4 regions of the Sinorhizobium mexicanum genome follow, and region 4 is predicted to be linked to each of the others. Evidence: riboswitches for the same ligand, from Rfam matches in the RefSeq annotation. Region 4 holds a riboswitch; each other region holds the start of a gene.
The links. Region 4 has a riboswitch for cobalamin ahead of FKV68_RS14565 (CbtB domain-containing protein). Riboswitches for the same ligand answer to the same signal wherever they lie in the genome.

Region 1 (7,596 bases), 620 kb from region 4:
GCGAAGAGCGGCACCGTCGCAAGGCCGAGGATAAGACCGGTATGGAGCAGCGCGACAATGGCACCGAGTGCCCCGCCGGCCGAGACGCCGAGCAGATGCGGATCGGCAAGCGGGTTGCGCGTCACCGATTGCAACACCGCGCCGGTGACCGCAAGCCCGGCACCGACGAGCCCGGCGAGCGCTACGCGCGGCAGGCGCACGTCCCAGACGATGCTTTCGCGGCCGGCCGACCACAGGACCTCGACGCTGCCCGGCGCGATCTTCGCCGCGATGATCGACCAGACGGTCGCAACCGGGATGGGCGCCGAACCGAGCGAGACGCCGGCGGTGACGGTGAGGCAAAGCAGAAGCAGTGCCGCCAGGATGAAGAGTGTGGTTTTCACGGTGGGCCGGAGATTCCCGGTTTCTCGGACTTGAAGGGACAATGCCACTTTGGCTGCGGCATCATTGTTGGAAATCATAGGGTTGCATAGCCTTCTTCATGCGGCCAAAGACGTAAAGGGAGTGTCGCCGTCCGCCGCTCCCTGCCGCGACAACGTCCGGGAGCGGCAGCAGGTGTGCCTCCTTTCTCCCGTCCAGCGGTTCCCGCGCACCTCATTCCTGTGCTTGTCACAGGAACGAGGTCAGTGTGGCGGCCGCTCCCACGCAACTGACCTGGTGGGAGACCTCGACGCCAAAGGCCCTCACATCGCCTCGGCATGAAAACTCTTCGCCAGCCGCCGGATCGCCTCGATATCGCGCGGGCCAGGCGTCGCCTCGACATAGTCGAGCACGACGAAGCGGTCGTTCTTCACGGCGTCGACATTCCTGAAGGCCGGGTTACCCTTCATGAAGGCGATCTTCTGCTCGGCGGTCACCTCGCCGTAATTGACGATCACCGCAACTTCCGGATTGCGATCGATCACCGGCTCCCAGGAGATCTCCGTCCAGCTCTTCTCGACGTCGTCCATGATGTTGACGCCGCCGGCCGCTTCGATCATCGCGGTCGGGATGCCGTGGCGCCCTGATGTGAACGGCTTTTCCTCGCCGGAATCATAGACGAAGACGCGCACCGGCCGCCGCTGGGCGCCCTTGATCTCGGCCGTGATCTCGGCAAGCTCATCGCGATAGCCTGCGACCAGCGCCTCCGCTCTCTCCTCGACGCCGAAGATCCGGCCGAGGTTCAGGAGGTCGACGAACATATCCTCCATCGTCGGCTTGCCCTTCGCCATGATGTGGATGCAGCTTTCGGTCAGCTCATAAACCTTGATGCCGAATGGCGCGAGCGTTTCAGGCGTCACCTCGCCGCCGACCTTCATGCCGTAGTTCCAGCCGGCGAAGTAGAAATCGACGTCGGCATTCAGCAGCACCTCCTTCGTCGGATATTTTTGCGAAAGCTCCGGCAGTGCCCTGACGCCCTCGCGCAAGCGCTCGTCCAGCGTCTTCCATCCCGAAACGCCGGTATAGCCGGCCATGCGATCCTGCAGTTTCAAGGCCAGCATCATCTCGGTGAGATTGACGTCGTTGGAAACCGCCCGCTGCGGCGCGGCGTCGAAAGTGACCTCTCGGTTGCAGCTCTTGACGGTGACTGGATGAGCAAGCGCGGGCACGGCGGCAAGCAGAAGCGCGCCGGCGGCAAAGAGAAATCTCGTCATCGGATGGCTCCTGCGGAACGGGAAGGTCGCGTGGCGGGCATTGGGTCGGGCCGCGAGAGCGCGAAGGAAAAGCGGGAACCATGACCCGCGGCATCGGCATGCGCGGTGGCATGGACGCCGAACGCAGCCGAGAGCGCCGAAGGCTTCAGTACGGTCTCCGGCGGGCCGAAGGCTGCAAGCCGCCCCTCCGTCAGGATCGCCACATCGGTCGCGAACTCGGCCGCGAGATTGATGTCGTGCAGCGTCGTGACGATCGTCAGCTTCAGCGTTTGCAACAGATCGAGGATTTCCAGCTGGTGGCGGATGTCGAGATGGTTGGTCGGCTCGTCGAGGATGATGACCTTCGGTTCCTGGGCAAGCGCCCGGGCAATCAGCACCCGCTGCTTCTCGCCGCCCGAAAGCGTGGCGAACTGGCGGCGCGCAAGATGGGCAAGGTCGAGATGCTCGAGCGCATGCGCCACGCGCTCACGGTCGTAGTCGCTCCAGCCGCTGATCCCCTCGCGGCGCGGGATCCGCCCCATCATCACGACGTCCCGGACGCTGAACGGAAAATCGCCCGGCATTTCCTGCAAGACCACGGCGATCGTCCTTGCCGCCTCGCGCGCACTCATTGCCCAGAGGTTCACGCCGTCGATCGCGATACGGCCGGCAGTCGGCTCGACCGCGCGGTAGAGGCAGCGCAACAGCGAGGTCTTGCCGGCGCCGTTCGGGCCGATGATCGCCAACCGGCTGCCCGGCGCAATAGCAAAGCCGATATCGCGGACAAGCCGAAGGCCGGGGCGCGGCCCCCACTCCAGTTTTTCGACATGCAGGCTGGCGCCGGCGCCCCCCTGCAAACAACTGAATTCGTCGCTCATGAAAACGCCCTCCCCGCGCTCACTGCAGCCGCCCCGCGGTCTCCTCGGAGACGAGGAGCGCCGCCGGAATGCGCGCAAGGCCCGTGCCCGCCGGGACCAAGGCGGAACGCGGAAGGGCATCAAACGCCTGACCTTCGGCACAGGCAGCGGCGAAGCTGACGAGATCGTCTATGTCTTCCTCCGGCGAGATGTCGCCGAAGAGATAGGTCGCCCTGCCGGTGGCCTGGAAGGCGATCGTGCAAGGCCGCGTGCAGGCCGTCATCGCCACCGTGCCGGCGATGGAGAAATCCTGGTCGAGAGGTCGGCCGAGCGCGGAAACGCTGCGGTTCAACTGCGCGAGCAGTTCGGCGCCGGGTCGGCACGGGCCTCCCGTGAAGCGGCAATCGGTGCAGAGGGTTATCTTGTGCTGTCGGAAGTCTGAATTCGCCATGGCTTGTCTCCGCCGGGCTGGGCCGGAGAGAAAATGGCGAAGATGCAAGGAGACGGTTGCCCGCCAAGCAGTAGCCAGTTCTTTTCCATCGGAACACCCCGTCCGTTGTGGTTGATCGGTTCGATGGCAGGTCTCCTGGCTTGCGGGTCGCCGCGCATCCACGTCTTCCCGGCTTTTCGCCAGTGACATGGTGTGAATGCGCTTTCCGCTCACAGTTGCGGGGGCAGCCACGGTTTCGGCCCCTCCTGGGTCGTCCTCACCGTGTTCCCTTTTCAGCCGCTTCCGGATCACGAAAGCAGCACCATCGCGCCCTTGGTGGCATGAATCGCGCCCCGAGGCAACCGGCGGATGAAGGGCGAATGGAGATATCAACATGGGTGGGCATCTCGTTGAGTGGCCGCCATTTGTTACTAAATAACATTACGGCGGACAAGACAGAAACTTCGTTTGCAAGCGGACGCTCCCCAATGCGAAGACAGCAAGGCGCCAATTGGCCTCAGGCGGAAAACAGATTCTCCGCCATGAAATCCACGAAGACCCGGAGTTTTGGCGACTGATAGCGGCTGGAGGGCCACAGGATCCGGAACGGGCCGGAATGTTCGACGTGATCGTCGAGCACGCTGACGAGCGTGCCGTCGCGAAGCTGGCGGCGGATGCCGACGTCCGGCAGGCAGGCGATGCCGAGCCCTTGCTCGGCCATGTAGATCAGCGGCTCGATGGTGTTGACGACCGCGGTCGTCGGCAGTTCGATGTCCCTCTCCCCGCGCCTGAGCGGCCAGCGCTCAAACTTGCCGCTGGTCGCGTAGCGGTGCTGCAGGCACGCGTGGGATGTGAGGTCTCCCGGAGTTTGCGGCACGCCTCTTGCCGCAAAATAACCGGGCGAGCCGACGAGCATGAGCCGGAAGGTGCCAAGCGAGCGGATCATCAGCCGCGAGTCGCTGACCTCGCCGGCGCGCACGACCGCGTCGAAGCCTTCATCGATGACATCGACGAGCCGGTCGCTGAGATCGAGGTCGAGCTCGATCTCCGGATAGGCGCGCATGAAGGCCGTAAGCGCCGGCATCATCAGCATGCCGATGAGTGGCATGCTGACGCGCAATTTGCCGCGCGGCGCGCCCTGCGTCTGGGCGATCCCCTGCTCGGCCGCCTCGACTTCCAGGAAGATGCGCCGGCAGCGTTCGAGGAAGAGCGCGCCTTCAGGCGTCAGCGTGATCGAGCGGGTCGAGCGATGGAAGAGCCGCACGCCGAGCCGTTCTTCCAACCGCGCCACCGCCTTGCCGATCGCCGAGGACGACACGCCCAATTGCCGCCCGGCGAGCGTGAAGCTGCGGGCGTCCGCCGCCTGAACGAAAGCGTTGAGGGATCCGAGACTGTCCATCTGCCAAACTCCATTGCGGACATTTTCGTCCGATGTGCTCGGAATTGTAGCGCATTTTTCCAGGACTTCGAGTGGCTTACCTTCAACCAGCGCGGCAGATCGCCCTCTTCGGAAGGCGGCCCGCCGTCCCTGATTTCACTGAAGGAGAGAGCCATGTCCGAGGTTTCAACGGCACCACAGCACCACGACCGTTTTGACTATTCCGCCATTATCGATCGTCCGCCGCTGCGCTGGCCGGGCGGTGCAAGGGTTGCGGTCTGGATCGTGCCCAATGTCGAGCACTTCCTGTTCGACCGTCCGTCCAGTTCGATCACGCAGCTGACCGCCGGTTTCGTGCCCGACGTGCTGAACTATTCGTGGCGCGATTTCGGCGCCCGCGTCGGCATCTGGCGGCTGATGGAGGTGATGGAGAAATACGGGGTGAAGGGCACGGTGGCGCTCAATTCCGACGTCTGCGAGCACTATCCGCGCATCATCGAGGCCGGCAAGGCACTCGGCTGGGAATGGATGGGCCACGGTACCAACAATTCCACGATGATCAACGGCCAGCCCGAGGAAGAGGAGCGACAGATCGTCAGAACCGTGATCGAGACGATTGAGCGAAGCGCCGGAAAGAAGCCGCGCGGCTGGCTGAGTCCGGGCCTCACGGAATCGCACCGCTCGCTCGACCTGCTTGCCGAAGCCGGCATCGAATATGTCGCCAACTGGGTCAACGACGAGCAGCCGTATCCGATGCGGGTGAAGAGTGGCTCGATCCTGTCGCTGCCCTATTCCGTCGAGATCAACGACTTTGCCGCCTTTCTCGAACAGGGCCAGAGCGGCGAGGCCTTTGCGCAGACGATTCGCGACCAGTTCGACGTGCTCTACGAGGACGGCGCGCAAACGGGGCGCGTGATGGCGATCTGCCTGCACCCGTTCCTGATCGGCCACCCGCATCGCAGCAAGCATTTCGCGAGCGCGCTGGCCCATATCACCTCGCGCCGCGAGGTGTGGCTGGCGACCGGCGGCGAGATCGCCGACTGGTACAAAAGGAACTATCTGAAGAACTGAGCCTGTTCCCGGACGGAACCCGCGACATGCTCTTCCTGGACTTAGTGCAGCGGCCAGACCCACATCAGCATCGGCACGGCAACGAGCACGATGACGATCGACAGCGGCAGGCCGAGGCGCGGGTAGTCGCTGAAGCGGTAACCGCCGGGCCCCATGACCAGCGTGTTGCACTGGTGGCCGATCGGGGTGAGGAAATCCGAGCCCGCGCCGATCGCCACCGCCATCAGGAAGGCATCCGGCTTGTAGCCGAGGGCAGTGGCGAAGCTCGCGGCGATCGGCGCCATGACGAGCACGGTGGCGGCGTTGTTGAGGAAGGGGGTAACCGCCATCGCAGCGATGAGGATGAGCGCAAGCGCGCCCGCGGGCGGCAGGCTGGCGGCGATGCCGCTCAGCCAGCCGGCGATGAGATCCGAACCGCCCGTAGTGCGCAGCGTGTCACTGACCGGGATCAGCGCCGCCAGCATGACCAGGATCGGCCCGTCGACCGCGCGGTAGACGTCGCGCAGCGGGATGACGCGGAAGACGACCATGGCGAGAGCCGCCGCGAAGAAGGCGACCGGCACCGGCACGACGCCGACCGCCGTCGACCCCATGGCGGCCGCCAGCACGAGCAGCGGCACGGTCGCGCGGCGAATGGTTCCGAGCAGGATTTCCCGCTGCGCGAGCGGCAGGCAGCCGAAATCCTGCAGGAAGGCCGGCAGGTCGCGCCGCGTCCCCTGCAGCACGACGATGTCGCCGGCCTGCAGCCGGATGCTGCCGAGACGCTGCTTCAGCCGTTCGCCCTGGCGGCTGACGGCGAGCAGGTTGATGTTGTGATTGTTGAAGAGCGCGAGCCGCTGCGCCGACATGCCGATGAGCGGCGAGCCGCTGGCGATCACGGCCTCGATCGCCTCGATATCGGCCGGAGTCTTGCCGTTGGCGGATGCGGGCGAACGGTCGCCGGAAATCCTGAGTTTCGCCTGCGAGACGATACGGTCGAGCGCCGCCGGCCCGCCTTCGAGCAGCAGGATATCGTCGGCCTCGATGATAGCGTCCGGTAGCGGCGCCAGATGCGTACCGCGGCGGAAGATGGCGATTACGACCGCTCCGCCGTCGCCGAGCTTGACGAGGTTGACGAGTGGCTTGCCTATCATCGGCGAACCGGCCGCGACGACCGCCTCCGACGTATAGTCGGTGATCTCGATCGCCTGGTTGACGGAAACCTGCTGGCTCTTGCGCTCCGGCACCAGGCGATAGGCAAAAAGCAGAAACACCGCGCCGACCAGCGCCAACGACGCACCGACCGGGGTAAAGTCGAACATGGTGAAGCTCTCGCCGGTCAGGTCCTGCCGCATCCTCGACACGACGACATTGGGTGACGTGCCGACCTGGGTCATCAGCCCGCCGATCAGCGAGCCGAAGGCCATCGGCATCAGGAAGACCGAGGGCTGGACACCCGACCGCCGGGCGAACTGGAAAGCGACCGGAATCATGATCGCCAGCGCCCCGATATTCTTGATGAAGGCGGAAAGCACCGTGACGGTGACGACGAGAAGCGCAAGCTGCGCCCTCACCGAGGTCAGATCCGGCAGGAAGCGCTGGATCGCCGCATCGACCACGCCGGAGCGGGCGACGCCCGCACTGACGATCAGCGCGCTGCCTACGATGATGACGATATCGTCGCTGAAACCGGCAAAGGCGCGGTTGAATGGCACGATCCCGACCGCCACCGCGAGCATCAGCGCCGAACAGGCGATGATATCGTAGCGGAAGCGGTCCCAGATGAAAAAAACCATCATGGCGCCGATGACAAGAAACGAAAGCGACTGTTCGGCGGTCATGAGCAGTACCTGAAGCAACGCGGATCGTACGAGAGCCTCTACTGCATTTCTCCTCAAATCGAAACCGATTGAAGGAATAAAAACACGCAGCGGCGGGTCCGATCCACTACATCCTCCAAAGCGTCTATCGAACGCAATAGAGATCCCGACAAATTCGTGTCGCAGCGCCGTCCATCACCAGAAACTCGACCGAAACTCGTTGGTTCCTTTGACCGTTGTTGAAGAAGGAATAAGATGACGCAGCCAGTTTAACGTGTATCAAACGGCCTTCGCGCAACGGAGAGGGCGCAATCGCCAGAGCCGAGGAAAACGCAGCCATGAAGACCGCCCTGCCCGCCATTTGCGCGGGTCTCCTGCTCGTCGCCTGCACCTCCAGCGGCCCGCCGTCGGTCGGTTACTCGCGCAATCTCGAGCCCATTCCCGGCAG
Region 2 (7,596 bases), 850 kb from region 4:
AGGCGGCGTTGATCTCGGGATGACGCGTTAGCGCACCCAGGGCGAGGGCGCCGGTTTCCTCGTTCTTGCCAAAACGCTCGCTGATCTCGACGATGCCGATCGAAGGATAGCGCTCGCGCAATGTCCGACGGAAACCCATCTCCCGCTCCTCCTCTCCGCGGAAGCGGTTGCTCGATATCGTGACCAATACGGTGGCGGCTTGGTCGGCGAAGCGCTCGCCGATGAGATAGGCGGCGGTCGCGCCGGCCGCGCGGTTGTCGGCCCCGGCATAGGCCGTTCTGGCGGAGTGCGGCAGGTCGGTGACAAGTGTGACCACTGGTATGTCTGCGCCTTCCAGCCGTGCGACGGCGGCGGTCACTTCGGGCATATCCGGTGCCTTGAGGACAACCCCGTCGGTGCCGCGCAGGCGTATTCGGTCGAGCAATTGCGCGATCTCGTGGACTCGCATCGTTTCTGCGAAATGAAACCGGCAGCGGAAGATCGTCGGCATGAAGGTCGTCGCTTCATTTTCGAAAGCGCGCCGCACGGCGTCGGTGAAGCGCTCCGGCGCTTCCATAACCACGTCGATTGCATATTTCCGTCCGTGGATCTCCATGCCGACCTGCTGCTTCTCAAGCTCGCGGATCGCCGCCTTCACGAGCGATGGTCTGCAGACGGACGCCGGCGCGATCATTGAGCACCCGGTCGACCGTGGCGGTGCTCACACCCGCCTGGAACGCGATATCCTTGACCAGAAACGGATGGGCCACGACCATGCCTCGTGATGGTTTTTTGATGGATTCCTGCTCTATATCAGGATCGTGCGGGACGTATAGTCGGTATCGGCGACGAGGCAGGAAGATGCAGCAGGAGGAGACCCATGAAGACCGACAACACGGCGAGGAAACGCGTCGAGCGCGTATGGCTGACGGAGGATTCCTGCAGTATCGAGGCGTTCCGCGCCGAGGTCGAGCGCCGCACCGACCCGGCCGACTATCCGCATGCGACCGATTGCCAGAAGAACATCCTGATCTACGACAGCGCCAGCCTTCTTGCCGATTGCGGGACGGACGACAGCCGGCGCGCCGCGCTGGCGGAGATTTGCGAGGTTCTGGCCGAAGGACCTGGCGTTGCGGTGTTCAAGCGCGCCTTCGCTGATACGAGTGTCATCGACCAGGCAAGCCGCATCTTCGATGAGATCATCGAGGAGCAACACCGCACGAACCGCGGCGGCGGCGACCATTTCGCCAAGCCCGGCGCCAACGACCGCATCTGGAATTCACTGGAGAAGCATTGCCTGCGCTCTCCCGAAAACTTCGCGGCCTACTACGCCAACGCGGTTGTCGCACTCGTCAGCGAAGCCTGGCTCGGGCCACATTACCAGATGACGGCGCAGGTCAATCGCGTCAATCCGGGCGGAGCGGCGCAGTCGGCGCATCGGGACTATCACCTCGGTTTCCAGACATCAGCGGTCATCGAGCAATATCCCGCACATGTGCACAAGCTTTCGCCCGTTCTGACGCTACAGGGCGCCATCGCCCATTGCGACATGCCGCTCGAAAGCGGGCCGACCTTGTTCCTGCCCTACAGCCAGAGCTATGTGCCCGGCTATCTCGCGCTGAAAAGGCCCGAGTTCAAAGCGTACTTCGACGAAAATCATGTTCAGCTTCCGCTGGAGAAGGGCGATGCGGTGTTCTTCAATCCTGCGCTCTTCCATGCGGCGGGAACCAACCGCTCGGTGGACATCAAGCGCGTCGCAAATCTCCTTCAGGTCTCCTCCGCCTTCGGACGCGCGATGGAAACGGTCGACCGCGAACGGATGTGCGGCGTGCTCTATCCGGCCCTGAAGGCCCTTGCAGCGGACGGAACGCTCTCGGCCGGCGAAATTGCCAACGCGATTGCTTCCTGCGCCGAAGGCTATTCGTTCCCGACCAATCTCGATCGCGACCCGCCGCTCGGCGGCTTGGCGCCAAAGACGCAGGCACAGTTGATGCATGAAGCGCTGGCAGCCGGCTGGGAGACCGTGGCCTTCGTGGAGGCACTGGCCGTCCAGGCCGAGAAAAAGAAAAGCTGAGGGACGCCACAGAGCTACGCTCCCCAACACTTCGAGGGCGGCAGCTTAAAAACGCAATCATCCCAGGGAGGATTTCATGAGCACGGATTATGGTCGTCTCGACGGAAAAATTGCCATTGTTACCGGCGGCACACAAGGGCTCGGCGCGACAATCGCCGCTCTCTTCGCCGAACGGGGCGCGACCGGTATCGTCATCTGCGGGCGCAACGCTGCCAAAGGCGAGGCGAAGGCAGCCGAAATCAGTAAGGCGACCGGCACCAAGGTGGTTTACGTGGCGGCCGATCTCGAGCGGGTCGAGGATGCCCGCAAGGTTGTCGATGCTTGCGACAGGGAATTCGGCCGGGTGGACGCATTGGTCAATGCCGCTGCCATCACCGACCGCGGCACGATCCTCGACACGACGCCGGAACTCTTCGACCGCATGTTCGCGATCAACATCCGCGCGCCCTTCTTCCTTATTCAGGAAACGGTGAAGGTGATGCGGCGCGAGAAGATCGAGGGCACGATCGTCAATATCGGCTCGATGTCGGCAAAGGCGGGTCAGCCCTTCATCGCCGCCTATTGCGCGTCGAAAGGCGCCCTGGAGACACTGACCAAGAACACGGCCTACGCGCTTCTGCGCAACCGCATCCGCGTCAACGGTCTTAACATCGGCTGGATGGCATCGGAGGGGGAGGATCGCATCCAGCGCGAATATCATGACGCACCCGCGGACTGGCTGGAGAAGGCGGCAGCGAACCAGCCCTTCGGCCGCCTTGTCGACCCGGCCGAGGTCGCGCGCGCCTGCGCCTATCTCTCCTCGGCGGAATCCGGCCTGATGACCGGTTCGGTGATCTGCTTCGACCAATCGATCTGGGGCGCCTACGACGGTTCCCCGCATCCGGCGGCGCCGCTCTGACGAGAACTCTCCGGCGCGAAGTCTCGGGGTAAGGCGAACCGTTCGGCTCGCTTGCCTTTCGCCAGCGGCTGTGCCCATATGCAGCCGTCAGGTGCCCGCCACGGCGGGAGAATCGGGAATCCGGTGCAAGCCCGGAACGTGCCCAACGCTGTGATGGGGACGGTCGCGCCATACAGGTTCTGATTTTGTCTCAGGACATTGCCACTAGATCCTCAAGCGATTTGGGAAGGCGGCGCGGCTGGATGATCCAGAGTCAGAAGACCGGCCTGGCGAGATAGACCGGCCCCGCGCGGACGGCGGGAGGTTGTGCATTGTTGGGGATCGAACGATGCTGCCTGAACCGAAGGGCTGCCTGACGGCGGCCGAAGCCTTTTCGCCGGACGAGCGTGCCGCCGTCTACCGCGCAATCGAAACACGCCGCGACGTGCGTGACGAATTCCTTCCCGATCCACTGCCGGACGAACTCATTGCTCGCCTGCTTGGCGCCGCCCACCGGGCGCCGTCGGTCGGCTTCATGCAGCCTTGGAACTTCGTGCTCGTCCGTCAAAAGGAGACGCGAGAGAAGGTCTGGAAGGCGTTCGAGCGCGCCAACGAGGAAGCGGCGCTGATGTTCTTCGGCGACAGGCAGGCGCAATACCGGTCGCTGAAACTCGAAGGCATTCGCAAGGCACCGCTCAGCATCTGCGTCACCTGCGATCGCACGCGCGGTGGAGCGGTCGTGCTTGGACGGACACACAATCCGCAGATGGATGTCTATTCGACCGTCTGCGCGGTCCAGAACCTCTGGCTTGCCGCACGCGCGGAAGGTGTCGGCGTCGGCTGGGTCAGCATTTTCCACGAGCAGGAGATCAAGTCGATTCTCGGCGTGCCCGAGCATGTCGAAATCGTTGCCTGGCTTTGCGTCGGATTTGTCGACCGGCTCTATCAGCAGCCGGAACTCGCGGTAAAAGGATGGCGTCAGCGCCTGCCTCTCGAGGACCTTGTCTTCGAGGAAGCGTGGGGCATTCAAGGATAAACAGTTCGTGAGTTCAATACGATAGACGTCCTACCTGCACTACTTTGAAAGCATGGGATGTGGCGGGCCCAATCGGTCGAGTTGCCGCTGAAAGCTCAATTGCCCTGGGTCGGCTGGTAGCTCGGGCCAAGTGGATGTTTCAGGTCGATTGCGCTTTTTTCCTGCGGCAGGAATGTCGGGCCTACGACGCGGACTTTGCTGTTCGCCGGGTCGTAGGGTCTCTCAGGCCCCGGCTTTGCCTGTGCGGATCCCTGAGCCGGCTTCCGGTCGCCATTGATCGTGATGATCGAGGGCTCGCTGCCTGTCGTCGCCTTGCCGCGATCTTGCGTTGCGGTAGGATTCGGAATCCGGCAGCCGCAAACCCCTGGCGCGCCGACGCCGCGCGCCCGGTAGGCGAAGGCCGTCGGCAACTCGGTATAGGGCCTTCCGGTCGAGGCCGAGACCATCTGGTCGGCCTCCTCCGTCTCAAGGACGTGGTAGTAAAGTTCCGTCTCTGCGCCGGGGCAGCGTGCCTGGCAAAGCTCGGCGTCACGGGCAAAGTCCGACGGCGTCGCATTTGACGAGATCGGGAAAAACGCTCCGTCGCAGGTGCGTACGCACATTGTCCTGAGACTGCCAATCGGCTCCTCGTGCAGCAGCGGAAAATCCTGCATGTCGCTGTCGTCATTCAGCAGCGGATAATCCTCGCTATCCGGCGGAAGATCCCTGAGGATATTGCGGTGGAACTCGGCATCATCGACGGCCGCGCTGGCGAACTCGTCCTGCTCCTCTATTGGATATGGGCCGCCGCGGGCCTCGTCGTGGCAGCCGTTCAGTTCCAGCGCCGCGAGAATGCGCCGGCGCGTGTCGCCCATGTCGCCCGATATCAACGAGCGGCGATGCGCCTTCAGCCTTTGAAGGTTGTCCTCCATGCGGGCGATGGTGTCATCAAGCGCCGTGCATGCATCGTCGTTTTCGCCACCAATGACGACGACGCTGCCGGTGCTGCATTCCATCCGGCGTCGCTCATTCTTGGCCCGGCGGAGCTCGATGTTCTGGCGGGAGACGGCGCCGGTGAAATCGCGGAGGTTGGCGGTCGGAGCGACGATCGTGGAAAGATCGGTAAGCCGTTCATTCAGACGTTCACAAACGGTCGACGCCGACGCGCCGCCTGCGATTGCCAGCAGCGCCGGGAGCAAGGCGACCGCCGCACATTTGAGCTTCCGGTACACGAAACTCCGGGACACTGGCGCTTGTCTCTTCTGCTTTGGCGCGCGGTCCCTTCTTTGAGGACGTTCGCCGCCGCCAACTCCTGTTTCCCCTTATCATAAGGCCTTGACGTAACAGCGCAACGTCAAGGCGAAGTTTTACGTTAACATGGCAAACAGCAGGCGACGGAAGGGCCGGGCCGCGAACGCGGCCCGGCAAGAGGTGTCAAGCTGCCCGTGCTGTTTCGAGCGACATCGGGCGCTCAAGCACGGTGCCCTCGATCGCGGCGACCTGCTTCATTGTTTCGAGCAGCTCTCGGGTCACTTCCCACGCCACGGCCACGGCGTAGACGGAGCCGATCCGGTGCGGGTCGGCAATGCGTTCTCCGGGGCAACCCATCCGACGGAACATCCTTTCCAGGAACACGTCGGTCACGGTGACGATGTGGCTGATGCCGGAGGCAAGGCCAAGCTCACCCACGCCACACATCAGTTCCGCAGCAGCGACCGTCACCTGGTTCGACGAGCGATCCTGCGAGATATCCGGTTCGATGCAGAAGCGGCTCGATTCCCACACGGAGGCGCTGCGGATCTCAGGGTTGTCGCCGAGCAGGATCGGAAACGTATCGTCCAGCATGTTCGGCCCAAGGGTTGGCAGGAGCCGCAGCGATCCGCGCAATTTTCCGGTATCCGGCGCGTAGGACATTACATAGAGGGGGTTTGCCTTGTCGTAGTGGTCGATTTCCCACTCGCCGTCCGTCTTCACGTCCCACTTCAGGAAGTCGTGGAACACGCGCTTGCGCAGCCGGAACATTTCGTCGATGGCCTGCGGGTGCCGTCCGCGAGCGTTACCGTTCACAATCCTGATCATCTTTCGCTCCATCGTTATTGCGCGATATGGGGCGATGCTGTCAGGCTCAAGTGACACATGTAACTGTCGGTAGTGACAGTTCAAAAGCCGATTTTTTCCTACTAAATTTGCGGGGCTTTTGTCGGAAGGGCGGCGGTGATGGTTAATTCGACCCGTCAGATGGTAGGGATCAGGGCGTGACGAACCGCCTGTGCCACGGCTTGCGTATTGGAGACGACGTTCAACTTGCGGCGCGCATTGGTCATGAAGAAGCGGACCGTACGCTCGGAGATGCCGAGGATCGTGGCAATTTCCCAATAACTCTTGCCGGCCGCCGACCAGGTCAATACCTCGGTTTCGCGACCTGTAAGACGCATGTCGCGCTCATCGATCGCGCCGGCCGTGGCCGCATGCTCCAACATAGACGCGTGGAAGAGGTTGGCGGCCAGCTGAAAGTCGCGCAAGTGGCAACGTCGGTAGATGGACCATTCCACGGGCGACATGTTGGCGTTGATGGCGAGAAGTGCCATGCGTCCGGCGGGGGAAGGCAGCGGCAGCGCGACGCCTTCCGCCGAAATTCCGATCTCCTCCGCTGCGTGAAAGAGCGGTTCGCACTCCGGAAAGCGTCGGCGGGCGGTCGTCCATTCGACAGGTCTCACGCCGCCAAGCGCAAGTCGCAGGATCGGATCGATGCGGTGGAGAGCTCTCGTCCGATAGATTTCGGCGGCATAGGCGCCGAACGTGTGGTGCAGACGGCAGACCTTCAGGCCGTCGGCAAGGGGTTCAGCTTCCAGATATAGCAGGTGCGCGATCTTGAAAGTGCGGCGCATCAACGCGAAGAATTGCTCGGGTTCAGCGCAGCCCCCGTACTCCACAATGTCCAATAGATCGAGGACAGCCTGTTGATCCGTCATGCCCAACACCGAATCTTGCCCCTAGATAAGCATGGTAATGGGGGCATGCTTTGTCTAGTGCAATATTTCGTAAACGCTGCAAACTATTGCCCTTTCTAAATTCATGGTTGAATTTTGATCGGGATAAACGTCAGCGCCGCCCGGTCGGCAGCGCTGACGTGTGCCTATCCGTTACACCGGATGGCTTGCCTCGACGACCGCAAGAGCGGCCATGTTGACTACGCCGCGCGATGTGACCGACGGCGAGAGAATGTGCGCCGGCAGGGCGGAGCCGAGGAGGATCGGCCCGACATGCAGGCTGTCCGTCATCGTCTTGACCACACCAAGCGTAATGTTCGCCGCATCCAGATTGGGGAATACGAGCAAGTTGGCTTCGCCGTTAAGCGCGCTGTCCGGCATCACACGCTGACGTAGTATCTCGGAGATCGCGGAGTCGCCGTGCATTTCGCCGTCGACTTCGAGGTCGGGTGCAAGTTCACGTACAAGCTGCAGTGCCGCGCGCATTTTCGAAGCGCTTTCGGAGTCGCGCGAACCGAAATTCGAATGCGATACGAGCGCCGCACGCGGCGTGATGCCGAAGCGGCGGATTTCTCCGGCCGCCATCACGGTCGTCTGCGCGATCTCCTCGGCGCTCGGATTGTAGCTGACATAGGTGTCGGTGAAGAAGGTGGCGCCGCGC
Region 3 (7,596 bases), 2.1 Mb from region 4:
CGCTGCCCCTACCGGGTGCCGGGCACGCTGGACGATATCGACGTGAACGTCGCTCCCATGCCCGCTCCTGCGCTAAGGGCCATCTGGGCGCAAGGGGCACTTCTGCCCGAGAAACCGCCGGTGCTGACCGTTGTTGCTGCGGCGACGCGCGGCGCGGCGGCGACCAGCGCCAAGGCGGTAGCTTCGCTCGGGCGGCCTGCCCTGCTCGTCAGCCGCGCGACGGCCGAGAGCAAATCGGGCAGCGGCGTTGACATGACCGTCACCGGCTCGATCGCCGTCAAAGCTGCCGAGGTACACCTGCCCCAGCAGCCCGAGCGGCGCTGAAGGGCCCGCCCGTCACGCCTCGATTTGCACGTCGCCGAGTGGCCGCGAGCAGCAGGCAAGAATGTAGCCTTCCTCGATCTCGTCATCGAGAATGCCGCCATTGTGGTTCATCTCGACTTCGCCGGCGACCTTCATCACACAGCAGGTACCGCATATGCCGCCCTCGCAAGCGGCGCCGATCCTGACGCCGTTGGCGCGGGCGGCCTGCAGGATCGTCTGGCCTGGCACCACCGTCACGTCCTTGCCGCTCATGGTGAAGGAGACGCGTGCCTCGGCCGCAGTGCCCGGCCCCGCGCCGGCCCGCACCGCGAGCTCCTCGGCCGCCGGCGCGGCTGCCGGCTGGAAACTCTCCTCGTGATGGCGCGCCATATCGAAACCGGCGCCTTTCAGCATCTCCCTGACGCTGCGCATGAAGGGTTCGGGCCCGCAGCAAAAGACCGTCCTCTCCAGGAAATCCGGCGCGAGCAGCGGCAATTTCGTCGCATCGATGCGACCGCGCAGTCCATGCCAGCCGTGGCGCGCCTCATGGCCCTCGACGAGAAAGCCGAGATTGAGCCGCCGCATCTGGCGGGCGAGAACCTCCAGCTCTGAGCGGAACAGGAGATCCTCCGGCCGGCGCGCGCAGGAAATGAAAGTGACGTCCATGTCGGGCGCGCAGTCCGCCATCCACCGCGTCATCGACATCATCGGCGTCACACCGGAGCCAGCCGAGATAAACAGGTATTTCTCACCCGGATGGCGAACGAAGCTGAAATCCCCGAGCGGCCCGAGCGCCCTCAGCTTCATGCCGGGCTTCAGATTGTCGAACATCCAGCGCGTACCGATGCTGTCCGGCTGCGCCTTGACGGTGACGGCAACCGAGAGCGGGCGTGATGGCGAGGATGACAGCGTGTAGGTGCGCATCACCGGCTCCTCGCCGACGGGCAGCTCAAGCGTGACGAACTGCCCCGGCAGATAGCGGAACCAGGCCAGCTTGTCCGAACGGAAGGTGAAGGTCATCACGTCCGCAGTCTCGATCACGGCCGATATGCATTCGAGCAGATGCTGCCGATCGATCCACGGATGCAACTCATCGAAATGGCGAAAAGAGGAACCCATTTCCATGATCAGGCCACCCGTGAGAGAGGAGCGGCATCGCCCTGCAGGCGGTTCTGCATGAAATTGCAGTACCATTCGACGAACTGCATCACGCCGCCCTCGTGCTCGGTCGAATAGGGGCCCGGCTCATAGGCCGGCGAGCGGATGCCGAAGGCGTTTTCCTCTACGATCTGGCGATCCTGGTCATTGGTTTCTGTCCAGACATGAGTAAGGTCTTCGATGGTGTAATCGACACCTTCGACTGCATCCTTGCTGACCAGCCATTTGGTGGTGACCTGCGTCAGTTCCGGGCCAAGGGGCAGCACACGGAAGGTGATCGCGTGATCGCCGAGCACATGGTTCCAGGTGGTCGGGTAGTGGAAGAGCAAGAGCGTGCCGATCGCGCGCTGGTTGATGCCCGCCGAAAGCTGTTTGCGCACGGCCGCATGCCCGGACATCGTGTAGCTCTCGGCGCCGTTGATGAGCGGCATCCGCGTCATCCGGAACTGGCCGGTCGGCGCGATCCTGAACGTGCTCGGAAGGCCCGCCGCTTCGCACCTTTCCCAATGGGCGCCGATCTCCGGGTCGTCCATCGCGCCCTGGACACCCGTCACCGTTGGAGCCTCGGGGTAGGTGCGGCAAAGCTCCGGATGGTTGGCGGCGCAGTGGTAGCACTCGCGGTTGTTCTCCCAGACAAGCTTCCAATTGCCCTTCTCGACGATCGTGCTCTCATAGGCGACCTTGGTTTCGCCAAGGCGATGCGGCGCGAGATAACCAGCAACCGTCTCGCGGAACGCCTGGAAATCCATCGGCTCGTCGGCGAGGCTGATGAAGATATAGCCTCCAACCGTTTCGCAACGGACCGGCTTCAGGCTGTGCTGAGCCGGGTCGAAGCCTTCGGGCATCTGCCGCGCGAAAAGCAGTTTTCCGTCCAGTTCGTAGGTCCACTGGTGATAGGGACAGACGAGCTTGGCCGAGGAGCCCTTGTGCTGCGTGCAGACGCGCGAGCCGCGGTGGCGGCAGGAATTGTGGAGCGCCCGGATCGTTCCCTGCCGGTCGCGGACAACGACGATCGGATAGTCGCCGACCTGAACGGTAAAGTAGTTGCCGGCCCGCGGAATTTCGCAGTCGTGACCGATAAAGAGCCAGTCCTTGTACCAGATGTGCTCGAGGTCTTGCCGGTAATAATCCGGGTCGGTGTAGAAGGCCCGGTCGAGGCTATGGCCCTCACGGCGGGTTTCCAGCCGGCACAGCATATCGTTCTGAATGTCCATGTCCTGTCCTCTTTCATCAGTTCGGAGAGGCAGGACAGGAACCAACGCCGACGATAGTGCCGGCGCATCAAAGGCTCCGATCCGGCTGCCCGCCGCAACCAGTTACGGTCGATTTTTCGTCCCAAGGCTGGTTTCCGGGCTCTGGAGCGGCCCCAAGAGGGACCCGCCCGGCGCCTTCCCGGACACACCGTCCAGTGGCCTTTTGCCGTGGCTTTCGCTCCACCACCGTTGCGGGGGCAGCGCCGGGATCTGACCGGCTTCCCAATTCTCCGCCCTCCCTGGGAGCGGCACCTTGAGTGTCGATATCTAAGCGCGCGCAGCGCCTTTTCGTTTGCCGATTGACGACATCCTCTTCCAGAAAGACGACACGATATTCGCTCGTCATTCCGCTATACTATGATTGATATTTTTTATTATAAACAATGTGATAGCTGAAAACATAGGCAGCTGGCGATTTTTTCACCAGCGTCATCTCCGGCACGAAATGAGCTGGTCATTTTGCGACAATCCTCCGGAGTGCTTGCCGCCGACGAAAGGCAATAAAAAATCATCTGTTAACCCTGAAGGGCTAGCATTCCGGGACGGATCAACTCGTTTCGCGGACAAGGACGGCGCCGGCGCCAATGGCAAGACTCAGATATTATGACACCGGCACGCGAGCTCCGGTTGCCGCGTCAAAGGCCACGCCCCACGCGGAATTCCTCCGCACCGGCCGGATCGACCGCCGACGGCCCTGGATAGCCGGGCAGCGTCGCTACCTGACGCATGAGGAGGTCGCGGAGCAAACGGGGCGGAAGCTTTCGGCGGCGGGAGAGACGACCCACAAGCGCATCAACGCGTTCCATTCTTCGATCCAGTTTCCGAAGATGATCTTTCACCGCACCCTCCCGAACAGTCCGCATCTCGGCTACTGCCATGTGACGGCCGCGAAAACGCATCTCGAGCGCTCCCACGACATCACCTGGGCCTTTTATTTCGCGAACTTCTTCTCCGATCTCGGCGACGAGACGCATTTCTTCGATCGAATACACAGGGGTTATTCGCGGATGTACTTCGCCGTGGCCATCGAACCCGGCGGCGACGAAGGGCAGATGGTCATCAATCGCAATGTGCGCGGCAACGGCCTGATCTTCCGGACGCAGGATCCCAAGGTGGCACTGAAGAACGTCTTGATGCTGGGCGCGCGCGACGACGCACTGCGCAAGATCATTCGCAGCCTTTGACCCATGCTTGGTCGGGCATTGTTCTTATAAATGTCGTGCTCCAAAACCGCTGCGCACTTTTGGGCGACATGCGCTCCTTGTTTCGTGCATGTCGTTGTCCCAAAACCGCTCCGCACTTTTGGGCGACATGCATTGACGAAGAAAATCGTTCTGTTTTTCCGGCACGTCCGTTAAGGAAGCGACGGAAAGGCAAACGGAACCGCCATGGCCGAAATCATCGATACACGCACAGAGCCAGATCGGGCGATCGAGCAAGCCCGCGCCGTTCTTTCCGAGGGCGAGCCGGTCGCGATCCCGACGGAGACGGTCTATGGCCTTGCGGCGGACGCGACAAATCCCGATGCGATCAGCCGCATCTACGAGATGAAGGGTCGACCTCGTTTCAATCCGCTGATCTGCCATGTCTCGGATATGGCGATGGCCGAGGCGCATGTGACGTTTGACCCGATTTCGCGCCGGCTTGCGGAGGCCTTCTGGCCTGGTCCCCTGACCCTTATCTTGCCGCAGCGGCCGGAAAGCACCGTACATTCGCTCGCATCGGCCGGGCTCGATACGCTCGGCATCCGCATGCCCGACGGGTTCTCACGCCAGGTAATCGCCCGCTTCGGACACCCGCTTGCGGCGCCGAGCGCCAACACGTCCGGCAAAATCAGCCCGACCAGCGCCGCCCATGTGCAAGCTGACCTCGGATCCAAGCTGAAACTCATCCTCGATGCCGGCCCGGCCGAAATCGGCCTTGAGTCCACGATCATCAAGGTCGAGGACGGCACGCTGCGGCTTCTCAGACCCGGCGGCCTGGACGCCGGAGAGATCGAGAACCTGACGGGGTGCGTGGTGATGCGGCCCGAAAGCGCCGGCGCGACGATCGAGGCGCCCGGGATGCTTGCGTCGCATTACGCTCCGGGCGCAGCCGTAAGATTGAATGCGGAAGACGTGCAGGCGGGAGAAGCGTTGATCCGCTTCGGCGGCAGGCCGCTTCCCGGCGAGGGCGAAGCGACCATCGTGCTGGACTTGAGCCCCGGCGGCAACCTCCGCGAGGCGGCCGCCAACCTCTTCGACTATATGAAGCAAGCGGATGCGAGCGGCGCGCGGACGATCGCCTTCGGCCGCATTCCGGAAGAAGGCCTTGGGGAGGCGATCATCGACCGCCTGCAGCGGGCAGCAGCGCCCAGAGGCTGAACAATTCGTCGGAAAACGAGGGAACGATCATGACGACAATACTTTCTCCCGAACTGATCGCCTCTTTCATCGACATCGTCGGCAGCGGCAATGCGCTCAGCAGTCCGGCGGAGACCGCGCCTTATCTCGTCGAGTCACGCGGGCTCTATCACGGCACCACCCCGCTCGTTCTCAGACCGGGCTCCGTCGAGGACGTCTCGCGCATCATGCGCCTGGCAAGCCAGACCCACACCGCGATCGTCCCGCAGGGCGGCAATACCGGACATGTTGCCGGCCAGATTCCGCGCGAGGGAAGATCCGACATGGTTCTTTCGCTCGAGCGGCTGAACCGCATCCGTGACGTTGATCCCGTCGGCAACGTCATCGTGGCCGATGCCGGCTGCATCTTAGCGGATATCCACAAGGCCGCGGACGATAACGGACGCCTGTTCCCGCTATCCCTCGGCTCGGAAGGTTCTGCCCGAATCGGCGGCAATCTTTCGACCAATGCCGGCGGCACGGCGGTGCTCGCATACGGCAATATGCGCCAGCTCTGCCTGGGGCTGGAGGTGGTGCTGCCGACCGGCGAAATCTGGGACGGATTGCGCCGGCTGAAGAAGGACAACACCGGCTACGATCTCCGAGACCTTTTCATCGGTGCTGAAGGAACGCTCGGCGTCATCACCGGCGCCGTGTTGAAGCTGTTCCCGAAGCCGCTTGGCCATCAAGTCGCATTCGCGGGCCTTGAAAGCGTCGAGGATGCGCTTACCCTTTTCGATCGGGCTTCGAGCCTCTGTGGGCCGGCGCTGACCGGTTTCGAGCTGATGCCGAGGATCGGCATAGAGTTCACCTCCCGGCATATTCCGGGCGTTCGTGACCCGATGGCGACAGTCCATCCCTGGTACGCGCTGATCGATATTTCGACCTCGGATTCCGCGGAAAGCGCGGAGCGTATGATACAGGGCGTGCTCGAAGCGGGCGTCAGCGATGGCCTTGTCGAAAATGCGGTGATTGCGACGAACGAGATGCAGCGCAAGGCGCTGTGGCACATGCGCGAAAGCATGTCGCCGGCACAGAAACCGGAAGGCGGGTCGATCAAGCACGACGTGTCGGTGCCTGTGTCGAGCATCCCTGCCTTCATGGCTGAGGCCGATGCCGCCGTCATGAAAGCGATACCCGGGGCTCGCATATGCGCCTTCGGCCACATGGGCGACGGCAACATCCACTACAACATTTCCCAGCCGGTAGGCGCCGACAAACAGGCCTTCCTCGACCGTTGGCGCGAGATAAACGCCATCGTCCATGGCATCGTGCTCACGCATGGCGGATCCATCTCGGCCGAGCACGGCATCGGTCAGTTGAAGCGCGATGAGCTTGCGGAGATCCGCCCGGCGATCGAAATCGATCTGATGCAGCGGATCAAGCATGCTTTCGACCCGGCAGGCATCATGAACCCCGACAAGGTGCTGCGCGCAAGGTCTGTGTGATCGATTCCAGGGCATGGAGCCGATGCGGGCGAATGCGCCCGCCACGTTCTTCATCCACCCATCCTGAGCTGTGTCAGCTGCATCAACGTGTCGGCGCTGATGCCGAAACCACCGCTGCCGGACAGGATGGTGGCGGCCGGGGAGACATCGGTGTTGTTCTCGACGTCATAAAGCGCGGTGAAACGCTGCAGGAGTTTTTCGAGCTTCTGGGGATCCTGGAGATCCTCGATGTTCATCACACGCTTGATGTATTCGGCTTGAATATCGATGTCGCTGCTTGCCATCTCTTGCGGGATGCTGAAGGCGGTTCTGACGACCTGCATCAAGGCGCTGTCGGCAAGAAGGTCGTAAACCGTGTTGACGTCGGAAGCCATGCGCTTGAAATAGAGTGCCAGGCGGACACCGGCATTGTCCTCGCCAGCGTTCTCTTCCAGCGTCTGGTTGAGGTAAAGATCCATCGTGGCAATGATGCCGCGCCGGGTCTGGATCTGACCTGCTTCTCCGCGCGCAAGCTTTCCTTCGATGTCGAAATTGAAAGAAGCGACGATCTCGCGATAGCGGGTATCGCTCTGCGCGTTGATGAAGCTTTCCGGGTCATCGAGATCGGAGAGAAACATCTCCCTGAGGTAGCTGGTCTCGACGGTCTCCGGATCGATGCCCGCGGCGACAAGGACGAAATCAACCAGGCGCCGGTTACCGAGCAAGTCGTCGAGCGTTTCGATCTTCTGGATCTCGGCGCTATAATATTTCGCCTCTTCCTGCGCCTTGCTCTTGTCTTCGTCGGTGCCAAAGCGGCTCTTTTCGATGACATAGGCCTTGGACGTATTCAGGATTTCGGCCTCGGATTGCGCAAGCTTCGGCGCGCCAAGCGAGCCGTCGGGCTCGAAGTTGAACGCCTTGGCAAGCTTAACGTAACGCTCGTCCTTGAGCGAATTGGCATAGCTGTCGGGGTCGCTCAGATCGCTCGTCAGGACTTTCCTCAGCTTGCGGACGCTGTCCCCCTCCTCCTCAAGGCCGAAGGCGCGCAGCGTAAGCGTCATCATGCTGGGATCG
Region 4 (7,596 bases):
AATGCTCGGCTACGCGGCACGCGGCGCGCCCTTCGGAGCCGACGACGGGACACTCGTGCCCTGGGCGCCGCTTGCCTGCCTGCCCTTCGAGCCGGAGGCCAGCCTTGGCGGCCTCGACCACCTGCTTTCCCGTTATCCGGCGCTGCTCAGCGATGACCGCCTTCCAGGTGGTTTCAATCCGAGCTTGCCAGGCGAGGGCCCAGAAGGTTGGGTGGACGACAGGGTCGTCGGACTTGACCAGGGCCTGGTGGTCATGTTGATCGAGAACTGGAGGAGCGGATTGCTCTGGGATATCACACGCAGCACCCCTGCCTTTGGTTGCGGACTGCGCCGGGCCGGTTTCGAGGGTGGCTGGCTGTCGGCGGGCGGCCCGCAAGTCTGAGCGCGACGGAGACGGAATGGACAAGGCGCCGAAGTTGGAGCCGGAAGACGCCCAGGGCGAGGGGGAGGCGAGGGCCGCGGTCGCCTGGTTCGAAGCCGCGTTTCCCGAGGTTGCCTGCTCGCTGATCTTGAACGAGGACGTGCGACTGCCGTCGGCATTCTGGGCCGAGGGATCGCGCGATCTGGAGACCTGTCTTGCCTATCAGGACCGTTTCGCCGCCGGGATGGACGACAAGGTGCGGGCGGCGCATCTCATCGCCTTCTATAGCCATCAGCTCAGCCTCGCGGCCACCGCCATCTATCTCTGCTGCGGTCGTGTCCCGCACGTGACTGGGCTACGCTTCGAGCACTACGTGCGTCCGCGCGAGGCGGGCGCCGTTGACGCCGGACGATTTCATTTTTGTATGCGACTTAAGGAAGTCTCCAGCAGCGAACCAGAGGATGCCGACAGGCTTTTTCACGATCTCTTTGTCGCTCATCTGAAGCCGGTCATCGCTCATCTGAAGCGGCGCTGCGGCCTGTCGCTGCGCGCGCAATGGCGGCTTGCGGCCGACGGTCTGGCCGGTGCCTTTCTCGAAGTCGGACGACGGCGCGGAACGGAGGCAGAGGCGATCGCACAGGCGCTGGCGATCGTCAAGCGTGCGGGGTCACCGCTCCATTCCGAGGCGCTTTGCTATGAGACGATCGGTGTTGCCGCGGCGGATGGGACAGATCTTTCGCGGACCTACAGGATACGCGGCGGGTGCTGCCTCTACTATCGCACCGACGGCGGCAGCTATTGCGACAGCTGCGTGCTGCTCGACCCCGAGGCTCGACGCGAACGGCTGCGGGCGCATTTGCTCGGGGCTGCTTGCGATCGGACAGGGTGAGTGTTTGACCCTTGTCCGCCTGACGCTCACCTTCTCCCCGTGGGACGGGGAGAAGGCTTTTTCGAGCGATGCCTTGATCCGGTCTTCGTTAGTGCGCCTTGACGAACCGGTCGTTGATGAAGCCGGATACCACCCCTAGCACGAGCCAGAAGGCGAGCGTGGTCGCGAGTGCCGCAACGGCGAACTCGGCGCCGAGGACGGCGGGCACGTTGCTGGAGATGTCGAGCGGCTGCGGTGCGCCGTAGAACTGCGGCGCGGCGATGAGCACGAGACCCGCGATCTTGGCGACCAGTTCGCGGCGCAGCGCCAGCAGATAGAGGCCGGCTGCCGAGAACAGCACGGTCGCAGCCCACCAGACCTGCCGGTCGCCGAGCTCGGCCGCCGGGAAGCCCGGCAGTTCGGGCGGAAGCCCGACCGCCGGCAGCAAGTGGACGGCGAGCCATCCGCAGGCGCCCCAGAGCGCCCCGTTCGCGAGCGTGATCGGATAGCCGATCACGAGGCTGACGCCGGCGAGCAGCAGCGAAAATCCGGCGCCGGTCACGAGATTGGCGAGAAGCGTGCCGGAGAAGCGGCTCAAGCCGAACATGATGCCGCCTTCCTCGTGCTCGCCCTCATGCTCATGCGCATAGGCCGGCGTAACCGGCGAGAGCAGGGAAAGCAGCGCGCCGACGGGTGACACGCCGTCCAGCGACGAATGCTGGTCGTGACCAGCGGCCGCGGGCTCCTGCGTTGTCGGCTGATCCGCCGACGGCGCTTCGCCCTCGTATTTCTCGGCGTGCAGGATCAGCGGCACGACGCGTATTTCCTGAGCGGCGGTCATGAAGACGCCGGCAATCAGCCCGGCCACGATCGCGGCCAGAAGTGTCTTGACGATCATTGTCGATATTCCTCAATCCGGCGCGCGGCTGCCCCGACGCGCAGCGCGTCATTCAAGACACGCGACCGCCGCGCAAACGCCACAGCTGGCGCCATTTCCACTTTCCATGGATGCAAAACGCCGGCGGAGCACGTCGGAGCACATGCCCAACGGCAAGCATGCCCGCGTGCTATACGCCGCAGCAACGATCCGCTCTTGTTCGAGATGGAACGCCTGCTGCATGTTTCCTCAAAGCGTAGCCGATCCAAGGATAAAAACATGCAGCAATTCAAAGTGCTACAGCGTCCTTTGCGCGTCCGATAAGACGCGCGGCGCCGTAGTGCGTTCCATGGCATCGATCAGTGGCAGGGGAAGCCGTAGGAATGGCGGGTGTCGTGCGCCGTGTCGTGCAAAACGGCCGAATTTGCGAGGCCTGCACCGAAGACGAGGAAGGCGCCGATCAACAGGGCGGAGATGCCTGCGACCAGACGATCGTTGAGGGAGAGCGAAATGCTCGAAGCTGTAGACGTAGCCATGACAACCTCCGTGATGGCGTGGGACGTTTCCCGGGTTGGGCACTATGCCCGCATCGCTTGGCAGGTTTCCTGGCTCACGGCGTCAGGTGGTTTTCACCAAGGATTTGCCTCGCCTTCCCAGGATCGAACCGCCCTCGCGGTCTTTCCCAGTGGCTTCTTCCGGATCGCTCCGGAACGGCAAATTCACGCCGCTCTACAGTCGCGGGGTCGGCCGTGATTAAGATGCCCAGCTTGGGTCCATCCGTCACGTTCCCATTTACTCCCGAAACGCGTTCGCTTTCCGGGAACCAATCGATCCCAGATGATTAGGATCGGTCGCGGGCGATGTCAATTGAACTTGCGTCGTCTCAAGTTGCATCCGCGACAATTTCGCGAAGGATCATGTGCTTGAAGGCGGCGACGATGCGGTCCCCCTCGGACCTGTCGACCGAGACTGCGAGCCTCATCGTGCATTCGCCAAGGTGCATGATGAGTAAGGCGGCGTCCTCGATCCTCTGGCGTGGTGTTTCCGGCCGAACCCTTGCCCAGGTTTTGGCAAGCAGGCGCCCATTCGCCCGGCTTTCGGCGAGTTCGATTTTGCGCAGGGCCTTGTCCGCCTGCATCGCCGACCAGATGTCGCGCATCACCGGTTCGGCGAGAAACATATCGTAGTAGGTATCGACGAGCGCGGAAAAGGCGCTACGCAACTCGGCGAGCGTGGCGACTTTGGCGAACTCGCTCGCGATGCAGTCCCGGCTGGCGGCGTTGTAACGTTCGGCAAGAGTGTGCACGATCGCCGCCTTGTCGGGAAAATACTGGTAGAGCGACCCGATGGAGATGCCGGCCATCTCCGCAACCTCGCTCATGCGCATGGCGTCGCTGCCCTTTCCCTCGATCAACGTTCTGGCGCAGGAAAGGATGTGCTCGACACGCTCGCGGCTGCGCTTCTGGCTCGGCGTGCGGCGGAGGCTTGGTTGTTCTTCGGTTGGTCCCGCGGCCGGATTAGGCTCTTCAGTCATGAGTATCGCTCACATTTTCACTTGACTCGCAAAATACGAGGATTTATCACATTTGCAAATATGAGGAATGCTCATATTCGCCAGTAGTCGCCGATATCTGGAGTGTTGTGCGATGGTCGCCCTGATTCCCGCCCTGGCTTTCGCCGCTGTCATCGGCTCCGGCCTGATGGCCGGTCTGTTCTTCATCTTCTCCGTCTGCATCATGCAGGCCTTGTCGCGGTTGCCGCCCGAGCAGGGAATCGCCGCGATGAATGCCATCAATGAGGTGATCCAGAATCCGATCTTTCTCACTGCTTTCATGGGAACGGCACTTGTGGGGTTGATCCTCGTCGCCTCGGCCTTCTTTTCTGGAGGGCAGGGTAGCTGGCTGCTGGCGGCAGGCGGCGTTGCCTATGTCGTCGGAACACTGCTGGTGACGATCGTCTTCAATGTGCCGTTGAACGATGCGCTTGCGGCCGCGTCAGGAGAGGCGGCTCAAGAGATCTGGCAGAAGCGATACCTGACAGATTGGGTCTGGTGGAACCACGTCCGGACATTCGCCTCGATCGCAGCGCTGGCGCTCTTCGTGCTCGGCTTCGCGCGAAGCTAGTGCAGCGCTCTTAACGGCGTCAGCGTCCGGTGTAGTGCGGCTCGCGCCATTCTTTCCAGGCTGCAAGGCCCTCGGCGAGATCATGGCTCGGTATCATGCGTGCGAATTGTTCGCTCTCGTTCATCAGGCCTTCGCCGATCGCCATGTTGAGGCCGCGTGTGACCGCGGTGATGATCGCGGCGATCGCAAGGGGCGAGTGTCGCGTGATCCGTGCGGCCAGCGCGCGGGCGGAAGCGATGAGGTCGTCGTGTGGCACGATCGTGTTGACGAGCCCGAGCTCGAGCGCCCGGTTCGCGGAAAACTCGTCTCCAGTCAGAAGCAACTCGAGCGCGCGCTTGCGGCCGGCGAGGCGCGGAAGACGCTGGGTACCGCCGAAGGTCGGCGGCATGGCCAGCTTGATCTCCGGCTTGGCAAAACGGGCCCGTTCGCTGGCGATCGCGAGATGCACGGCTTCGGTGATCTCGCAGCCGCCGCCATAGGCAAGGCCGTTGACGGCTGCGATCACCGGCTTCGGATAGGCTTCCAGCCGGGCGGTGAGCCTTTGCCCGCGCCGCACGAAATCGCGAACGGCCGCGTTTGCGCCCTGCGCCACGCTGTTGGAAAATTGATGGATGTCGCCGCCGGCCGAAAAGGCGCGTTCTCCGGCGCCGGTGAGGATGACCGCCTGGACGGTGTCGTCCACCTCGATCAGGTCGAGGAGGTGAAGGAGCCGGTCGATCAGTTCGTAGCTTAACGCGTTGAGTTTTTCCGGCCGATTGAGGGTGAGCAGCGCGACGCCGTCGGCGGCATCGAAAAGCACTGTATCGGACATGGCTATCTCCCGTGGTCTTGACGGAAGCAGGCTAGGCGAACGATAACCGGATGTATATTTACTAGTCGGTATACCTATGACGACCCCTTCCACCCGCGACCGTATCGTTTCTGCCGCAGCCAGGCTTTTCTACGCGGAGGGCATTCGCGCCGTCAGCGTCGACGCGGTAGCGGAAGCCGCCGGCGTCACGAAGCGCACGCTCTACTATCATTTCGACAGCAAGGATGAGTTGATCGCCGCCTATCTCGAGGGGCGCGACCAGCCAAACCTCAGGCTCTTCCAGAAATGGTTTGCCGAAACCGAGGGCGACGTCGCCACGAGGGTGGACGGAATCTTCCGCAATCTCGCCCGTGCCGCGCGCCATCCAAAGTGGAAAGGCTGCGGCTTCCTGCGCACCTCCGCCGAACTGGCGAATATGCCGGGGCATCCGGCGATGCGCATCGGGGCCGCACACAAGAAGAAATTCGAGAACTGGCTACGGCAGTGCCTCGAAGAGGAGGGCATCGACGGCGCAGACATGCTTGCGCGTCAGGTCCTGCTGCTCCTCGATGGCAGTTTCGCCGTCGTTTTGCTCCATCGCGATCCTAGCTATATGGAGACGGCGGGGATGGCGGCGGCATCGCTGATCACACTCGCGCGGTCTAGAGTGCCGGGCGTTCAATGAACGCCCAAAGGATGCTCTAGAACTTTGGATCTAAAGCATCTTTCTGCTTTAGTGACTCTACTTGAAAGCGGGATACTTTAGCCGGTGACGAATGCCGGCGAAACGGGAGGGGAGCATGGCAGTCCGACGCATCGTGTCCAATCTTCAGACGTCCGATCCGCCGCGTGCGCGCGCTTTCTATACCGACCTCCTCGGCCTCGAGGTGGTGATGGATCATGGGTGGATCCTCACCTTTGCAGCGAAAGGCGGCTCCGCCATGCCGCAGGTGAGCTTCGCCATCGAGGGTGGATCGGGAACGCCGGTGCCGGCGCTCTCGATCGAGGTGGATGACGTGGACGAGGTCTATCAACGCGCGAAACGCGCCGATATCGTCTACGATATCACTGACGAGCCTTGGGGCGTGCGCCGGTTCTTTCTGCGCGACCCGTTCGGCAACATCGTCAACATCCTGTCGCATTCAGCGGAGCTCAAATCGCGCCCCGCCTAGACAAACGTCACACGGTCGTCAGGGCATTGGCGACGTCGGCGACGAGATCGTCCGGATGCTCGATGCCGATCGACAGGCGGATGGTCGACTCAAGCACGCCGATCCGCTGGCGCACCTCGATCGGCACGCCGGAATGGGTCATCGCGGCCGGATGGCTCGCAAGCGATTCCGTGCCGCCGAGGCTGACGGCGAGCTTGAAGATCTGCAGCGCGTTGAGGAAGCGGAAAGCGGCGTCCTGGCCGCCGGCGATGTCGAAGGAGAAGGTCGAGCCGGCGCCGGTCGACTGGGCGGCGAAGACGCGCCCGACCGGTGAGGCTTCGTCATGGAAGGGGAGGTAGTGGATCCGCTCGACCTTCGGATGGTCGCGCAGGAACTCGGCGACGATGCGGGCATTGTCATTCGCCCTGTGCATGCGGACGGCCAGCGTTTCCAGCGAGCGGCCGAGCATCCAGCAGGAGTGCGGATCAAGCTGCGTGCCAATCGCGCCGCGTAGCGCCTTGATCTGCTTGATGATCGCCTTCGAGCCAAGCACAGCGCCAGCGATGAGGTCGGAGTGGCCGCCGATATATTTGGTCAGCGAGTAGAGAGAGACGTCGGCGCCGTGATCGAGCGGGTGCTGGAAGACCGGGCCAAGCAGCGTGTTGTCACAGACGACTATCGGCCGGTGCCCCTGTCTTTCGCCGATCGTCTCGGCAACGCGGCGGATCATGGCGATGTCGACGAGGCTGTTGGTCGGGTTGGCGGGTGTCTCGACGAGGATGACGGCGACGCGTCCCTTGTTCATCGCCTCGTCCGCCGCGCCCCTAACGGCCGTCTCGTCGACTCCGTCGGCGAAGCCGACTGCCGAGACGTTGAGATTCAGGAAGGTCTTGGCGAGCAGCGTTTCGGTGCCGCCGTAAAGCGGCTGCGAATGCAGGATGGCGTCACCCGGGCGCACGAAGGCGAGCAGCGTCGTCGCGATTGCCGCCATGCCGGAGGAGAAGACGGCGCCGCTTTCGGCCCGTTCAAAGACAGTCAGCCGGTCCTCGACGATCTCGCTGTTCGGGTGGTTGAAGCGGGAATAGACGAGACCCGCTCCGACCCCCGCAGGCGGTTCGCGCCGCCCCGAAACGAAATCGAAGAAATCGCGGCCTTCCTCGGCCGAGCGGAAAACGAAAGTCGAAGTCAGGAAGACCGGCGGTTTGACCGCGCCCTCCGAGAGCTCCGGATCGTAACCATAGTTCAGCATGAGGGTTTCGGGGTGCAGCTTGTGGTTGCCGATATGGGTCTTGGAAGGATGCGGCGCGGTCATGGCTTTTCTCCTCGAACGAAGCGGATTCGACTACAGCGCCGCGAGTCTCGTCAGACGCGCAAGGGACGCTGTAGCACTTTAAATTGGCTGCATGTTTTTGTCCTTAAATCGCCT

Region 1: linked by a shared signal. The riboswitch ahead of FKV68_RS11530 (DUF1636 family protein) and the one ahead of FKV68_RS14565 (CbtB domain-containing protein) in region 4 are both predicted to bind cobalamin.
Region 2: linked by a shared signal. The riboswitch ahead of bluB (5,6-dimethylbenzimidazole synthase) and the one ahead of FKV68_RS14565 (CbtB domain-containing protein) in region 4 are both predicted to bind cobalamin.
Region 3: linked by a shared signal. The riboswitch ahead of FKV68_RS04675 (aromatic ring-hydroxylating oxygenase subunit alpha) and the one ahead of FKV68_RS14565 (CbtB domain-containing protein) in region 4 are both predicted to bind cobalamin.

Annotation. Positions count from the first base shown of each region.
Region 1 is NZ_CP041238.1:2,452,502-2,460,097, forward strand. It holds gene FKV68_RS11515 (FecCD family ABC transporter permease) at 1-383, opposite strand, end outside; gene FKV68_RS11520 (ABC transporter substrate-binding protein) at 684-1,634, opposite strand; gene FKV68_RS11525 (ABC transporter ATP-binding protein) at 1,631-2,491, opposite strand; gene FKV68_RS11530 (DUF1636 family protein) at 2,511-2,921, opposite strand; cobalamin riboswitch at 3,030-3,242, opposite strand; gene FKV68_RS11535 (LysR family transcriptional regulator) at 3,418-4,299, opposite strand; gene FKV68_RS11540 (polysaccharide deacetylase family protein) at 4,453-5,349, shown strand; gene FKV68_RS11545 (SLC13 family permease) at 5,391-7,169, opposite strand; gene FKV68_RS11550 (hypothetical protein) at 7,487-7,596, shown strand, end outside.
Region 2 is NZ_CP041238.1:2,218,454-2,226,049, reverse strand. It holds partial or broken gene FKV68_RS10470 (LacI family DNA-binding transcriptional regulator) at 1-749, opposite strand, end outside; gene FKV68_RS10465 (phytanoyl-CoA dioxygenase family protein) at 860-2,053, shown strand; gene FKV68_RS10460 (SDR family oxidoreductase) at 2,130-2,951, shown strand; cobalamin riboswitch at 3,024-3,235, shown strand; gene bluB (5,6-dimethylbenzimidazole synthase) at 3,280-3,966, shown strand; gene FKV68_RS10450 (DUF2865 domain-containing protein) at 4,062-5,192, opposite strand; gene FKV68_RS10445 (acyl-homoserine-lactone synthase) at 5,380-6,024, opposite strand; gene FKV68_RS10440 (helix-turn-helix transcriptional regulator) at 6,180-6,917, opposite strand; gene FKV68_RS10435 (NADP-dependent malic enzyme) at 7,089-7,596, opposite strand, start outside.
Region 3 is NZ_CP041238.1:1,001,462-1,009,057, reverse strand. It holds gene FKV68_RS04685 (glycoside hydrolase family 25 protein) at 1-324, shown strand, start outside; gene FKV68_RS04680 (FAD-binding oxidoreductase) at 337-1,428, opposite strand; gene FKV68_RS04675 (aromatic ring-hydroxylating oxygenase subunit alpha) at 1,431-2,675, opposite strand; cobalamin riboswitch at 2,784-2,985, opposite strand; gene FKV68_RS04670 (DUF6656 family protein) at 3,299-3,898, shown strand; gene FKV68_RS04665 (L-threonylcarbamoyladenylate synthase) at 4,103-5,077, shown strand; gene FKV68_RS04660 (FAD-binding oxidoreductase) at 5,107-6,543, shown strand; gene FKV68_RS04655 (DUF1217 domain-containing protein) at 6,594-7,596, opposite strand, start outside.
Region 4 is NZ_CP041238.1:3,072,677-3,080,272, reverse strand. It holds gene FKV68_RS14580 (glucoamylase family protein) at 1-382, shown strand, start outside; gene FKV68_RS14575 (IucA/IucC family C-terminal-domain containing protein) at 399-1,250, shown strand; gene FKV68_RS14570 (CbtA family protein) at 1,339-2,127, opposite strand; gene FKV68_RS14565 (CbtB domain-containing protein) at 2,466-2,642, opposite strand; cobalamin riboswitch at 2,685-2,949, opposite strand; gene FKV68_RS14560 (TetR/AcrR family transcriptional regulator) at 2,990-3,640, opposite strand; gene FKV68_RS14555 (anthrone oxygenase family protein) at 3,753-4,229, shown strand; gene FKV68_RS14550 (crotonase/enoyl-CoA hydratase family protein) at 4,249-5,040, opposite strand; gene FKV68_RS14545 (TetR/AcrR family transcriptional regulator) at 5,117-5,704, shown strand; gene FKV68_RS14540 (VOC family protein) at 5,820-6,191, shown strand; gene FKV68_RS14535 (cystathionine gamma-synthase family protein) at 6,199-7,482, opposite strand.